2 regions of the Sellimonas catena genome follow, and region 2 is predicted to be linked to the other one. Evidence: predicted binding sites of a transcription regulator. Region 2 holds the regulator's gene; the other holds the start of a gene.
What was found. The regulator HrcA, encoded in region 2, represses chaperone genes, less so after heat shock. The targets are predictions, from matches to a motif close to TGTTAGCACTCNNNNNNNNNGAGTGCTAACA.
Positions count from the first base shown of each region.

Region 1: the regulator HrcA is predicted to act here: its motif matches at 1,438-1,468, upstream of Selli1_RS05460 (co-chaperone GroES).

Region 1 is NZ_BSBO01000008.1:88,274-90,682, forward strand. It holds gene topA (type I DNA topoisomerase) at 1-71, shown strand, start outside; gene codY (GTP-sensing pleiotropic transcriptional regulator CodY) at 193-975, shown strand; gene Selli1_RS05455 (hypothetical protein) at 1,057-1,353, shown strand; gene Selli1_RS05460 (co-chaperone GroES) at 1,498-1,785, shown strand; gene groL (chaperonin GroEL) at 1,841-2,409, shown strand, end outside.
Region 2 is NZ_BSBO01000010.1:10,668-13,076, reverse strand. It holds gene dnaK (molecular chaperone DnaK) at 1-53, opposite strand, end outside; gene grpE (nucleotide exchange factor GrpE) at 85-705, opposite strand; gene hrcA (heat-inducible transcriptional repressor HrcA) at 759-1,799, opposite strand; gene Selli1_RS06055 (EamA family transporter) at 1,920-2,409, opposite strand, start outside.

The DNA.
Region 1 (2,409 bases), on a different contig from region 2:
TAGAAAAAGGGAACAAACTTGTATGCTCTGATACCTCCTGCGGGTATGTTGAAAAAAAAGAAAAAAAATAATTTCCGAAATTTATTGATAACATGGAAATTGTATGATAATATTAAAATATGAGCCGCATATTCTATAATTTGTTCGTACAATTACATGGAACAACGTCATGAATTTGAATGGAGGAAAATTATGAGTGTACAATTATTGGATAAGACGAGGAAAATAAACAAATTGCTTCACAATAATAATTCCAGTAAAGTTGTTTTCAATGATATATGTGAAGTGCTTACGGAAATTCTGAATTCAAATATCCTTGTGGTAAGTAGGAAAGGGAAAGTTCTGGGAATCAGTAAAAAAGAGGAGATCCGCCCGCTGACAGAACTGATTAATGGAGAAGTTGGCGGACATATTGATTCCATGCTGAACGAACGTCTGTTGAGCGTTCTATCAACGAAGGAAAATGTCAACCTCCAGACACTGGGATTCGATGCCGAAACAGCGAAAGGCTACCAGGCGATTGTATCTCCGATTGAGATCGCGGGAGAACGGCTTGGAACTCTGTTTATTTATAAACAGGATGAAGAATATGAAATTGACGATATTATTCTCAGCGAGTATGGTACAACAGTAGTCGGACTTGAGATGCTCCGTTCTGTCAATGAAGAGAATGCAGAGGAGACGAGAAAAGAACATATTGTTCAGTCGGCGATCAGCACGCTTTCGTTTTCAGAGCTGGAAGCGATTATCCATATTTTTGACGAGCTTGACGGTATGGAGGGAATTCTTGTCGCAAGCAAGATCGCGGACAGAGTAGGAATCACAAGATCTGTCATTGTAAATGCGCTTCGTAAATTCGAAAGCGCAGGCGTGATTGAGTCCAGATCCTCCGGAATGAAAGGAACCTATATTAAGGTGGTGAACGACTACGTATTCACGGAGCTGGAAAAGATAAAAAAAGAAAAGCAAAAATAGAAAGGCATTGAACAGTAGGATATGCAAATAGAAGGGAGCGTCAGTATTCTGAGGCTCCCTTTTAGGAAAGGAGAAATAAAAATGTACGAGGACGGAGCTGCTGTTTTACAAATGAAAAAGGTATTTTTGAAAGATGAGAAATATAACCGGAAAAAATATATGACACGCATAAAAAACTATGATCCGCAGCAAGAAGAGATGACGCTTTACACAAGCCGGGGCGATGTGGACGAGTTTTCCCTGGATGCTGTATATGAATGTATTTTTGAAGTGAAAGAAGGCCGGTTCGGATGCGAAGGAGTCATTCGGAAACGTTTCCGCAGCCAGGAGAAGGATCAGGTTGTATTCCGGATTCAGAACGGGTTTTATAAAGTTTAAACGGACAGAATTATAAACGAATTATAAAGAATGAGAATGGATGTTGACAAATAAAATAGAGAGTGCTATTTTATTACTAGAGTGTTTTAGCACTCTAGTTCAATGAGTGCTGATAAACTGATAGGCAATGAAGGAGGAACAATCATGAAATTAGTACCATTAAGTGACAGAGTTGTATTAAAACAGATGGAAGCAGAAGAAACAACCAAATCCGGGATCGTGCTTCCGGGACAGAATAAAGAAAAGCCGCAGCAGGCAGAAGTCATCGCGGTAGGACCGGGAGGACTGGTCGATGGGAAAGAAGTGGAAATGAAAGTTTCTGTTGGAGATAAAGTCATTTATTCAAAATATGCAGGTACAGAAGTAGAGCTTGACGATGTAGAATATATCATCGTAAGACAGAGCGATATCCTCGCAGTGATCGAAGCTTAAATTCAGAGTGACAGATAATAATATTTAAAATAAACAGATTATGGAGGGATTTGAAATGGCTAAGGAAATCAAATATGGAGCAGAAGCCAGAAAAGCGCTTGAAGCAGGCGTAAATAAACTTGCTGACACAGTCAGAGTTACACTTGGACCAAAAGGAAGAAACGTCGTACTTGACAAATCATTCGGCGCACCGCTGATCACAAACGATGGTGTGACAATCGCAAAAGAGATCGAGCTGGAAGACGCATTTGAAAATATGGGAGCTCAGCTGATTCGTGAAGTTGCGTCCAAGACAAACGATGTAGCTGGAGATGGTACAACAACCGCAACCGTACTTGCCCAGGCAATGGTTCATGAAGGTATGAGAAACCTTGCAGCAGGCGCAAATCCGATTGTTCTTAGAAAAGGTATGAAAAAGGCAACTGACCTCGCAGTGGAAGAGATCGCAAAAATGAGCAGCAAAGTAAAAGACAAGGCTCAGATCGCAAGAGTTGCCGCTGTATCTTCCAGTGATGATGAAGTAGGAAACATGGTTGCGGACGCAATGGAAAAAGTTTCCAACGATGGTGTTATCACAATCGAAGAATCCAAGACAATGAAGACAGAGCTTGACCTGGTAGAAGG
Region 2 (2,409 bases):
ACGGCAACACAACTGTTTGTTGTACCTAAGTCAATACCAATAATTTTGCCCATAATGCATTCCTCCTGATTTATTTCATTTTTCTTAATTAGCTACTTTTACCATGCTGTGTCTTACCACACTGTCACGGTACATATACCCTTTCTGGAATTCCTCCACGATAATATTCTCACCGGCTTCTTCGTCTTCCACATGCATCACCGCATTATGAAAGTCCGGATTGAATTCCTGTCCCAGGGCCTCGATCTGCTTGACGCCTGCGTCTTCCAGCGTCTTCATAAGCTGTCTATATACTTTATCCATGCCGTCTACAAACGGATCGTCTTTCTTTCCGTCTTCAACGCTCTGGAACCCTCTCTCGAAATTATCGATAACAGGCAGGATCTTCTCAATGATGTCCTTTGCTCCAATCTCATACATGGCCGATTTTTCTTTTTCAGTACGCTTTCTGTAATTGTCAAACTCCGCCATCTGGCGTGTCAGCTTATCGGTCAGATCTTCGATCTTCTCATCTTTTGGATCCTTTTTATTCTTTCTTTTAAAGAATCCCTTCTTTTCTTTGCCGTCGTCCGAAGCTTCCTGGCCGTCTGTGCTTTCCGGCGCGCCGGTCTCTTCCGCTTCATCCTGTGCGGTTTCATCCTCTACAGGAATCTCACCGTTTTGCTCAGCCTGCTTTTTCGCTTCTTCTACGGCCTCTTTTACCATTTCTTCCTGATTCTTACTTTCTCCCACCAGGATACCACCTTTCTGCTTTTGCTCTATTCTTTTTTGTGAAATATCGTATCCAGCTCAGTCTGCAGTGTTTTCAGTGTGTCCATGACATGTTCATAGTCCATACGCTTCGGTCCGATAATCCCTATCGTTCCCTGCATGCCTTCTCCTAATTCATAGGTTGCTGTCACAATACTGCAGTCCTTCATGTTCTGTACCGGAGTCTCATTTCCGATATAAACCTGTATTCCCTTAGTGTCACTGGAAAGTGTCTGGGTGACAAGTTCCGAAAGCTGCTGTTTTTCCTCAAAGGCACTGATGATTTCCTGTGCGCTTTGCTTGTCGGATAATTCCGGATAACGGAAAATGTTGGTGGCTCCGCTTGTATAGATCTCCATGTCCTGATCGAGCTGAATCACATTGCCTACCGCATCCAGCACATCGCTGATCACTCCGCTGTGAATGCCTGCCTGTTCTTTGAGCTTGGCAATCAGTCCCAGTGTAATCTGATCGATGGACATGCCGTTCAGCGTCGTATTCAAAAGCATGTTCAGCTTTAGAAGCGTCTCGCTTCCCAGATCCTGGTCAACCCGGATGATCTGGTTCTTGACAATGTTTCCTTCCAGCACAATGACTGCGATCAACTGTTCCTCATCAACCTGGGAAAGCTGAATAAATTTCAGCCGGTTTTTCATGCTGACAGGCGCGGATACCATCGTGGCGTAATTTGTATTGTTAGCCAGTACTTTCGCCGCCTGTTTCAAAAGCTGATCCATCTTATCCGCCTTCTGAAGCATCTGTTCCTTGATTTCCGTCACTTCCTGCTCTTTATCCTGCATGAGCATATCGACATAAAGCCGATATCCCTTGTCAGACGGAATACGTCCTGCAGACGTATGAGGCTGAAAAATATATCCAAGTTCTTCCAGATCCGCCATCTCATTCCGGATTGTAGCGGAACTTAAATTCAGATCGGTGTACTTGGAAATTGTTCTGGAACCAACCGGCTCACCTGTCTCCAGATAGTTCTGAATGACTGCTTTTAATATCTTCAGTTTTCTTTCACTCAGTTCCCGGATTAATTCCATTCAGATCCTCCTTCCGCCTTATTAGCACTCATTTATTTCGAGTGCTAATATCTACGTTTACTAATTTAGCACTCCCGCACACATTTGTCAACACCGATTCTGTATCTTTTTTGTGTCTTTCTACATATTCAGAAGTCCCACAGCAAGGATTATCATTCCATACGCTACCCACTGCCTTTTCGTAAGTTTCTCTTTGAAAAGGAGCACTCCTGCTGCTCCGATCACTGCCATCGCTGCAATGCTGTAGGTCGGATAGGCGATGACTGCAGGGACATCGGCCAGCGCCCAAAGCAGAAACCGGGCCGAAAAATAGTTTGGGATTCCGATGAGAACTCCAAATAGAACTTCGTTTTTTGTAATCCGCTCCCTGTTTCGTGCAACAAGCAGACCACTGATTACTCCGGAAACAAGAAAGGAAAGCATCAGGAAAAAGCTTCCAAAGGATGTTTTCCCGTATGCGTCATAAAACTTGGCCATGGCATCTCCCAGGCCTCCGCCAAGTAAAAGAAGTACAAGTCCGGCCTTGGAGCTTCCTCCCGTCCGGACCGCTCCTTTCTCCAGATTGATGAGCAAAATGGCAACCACCGCAATCAGAAGTCCGATTCCCTGG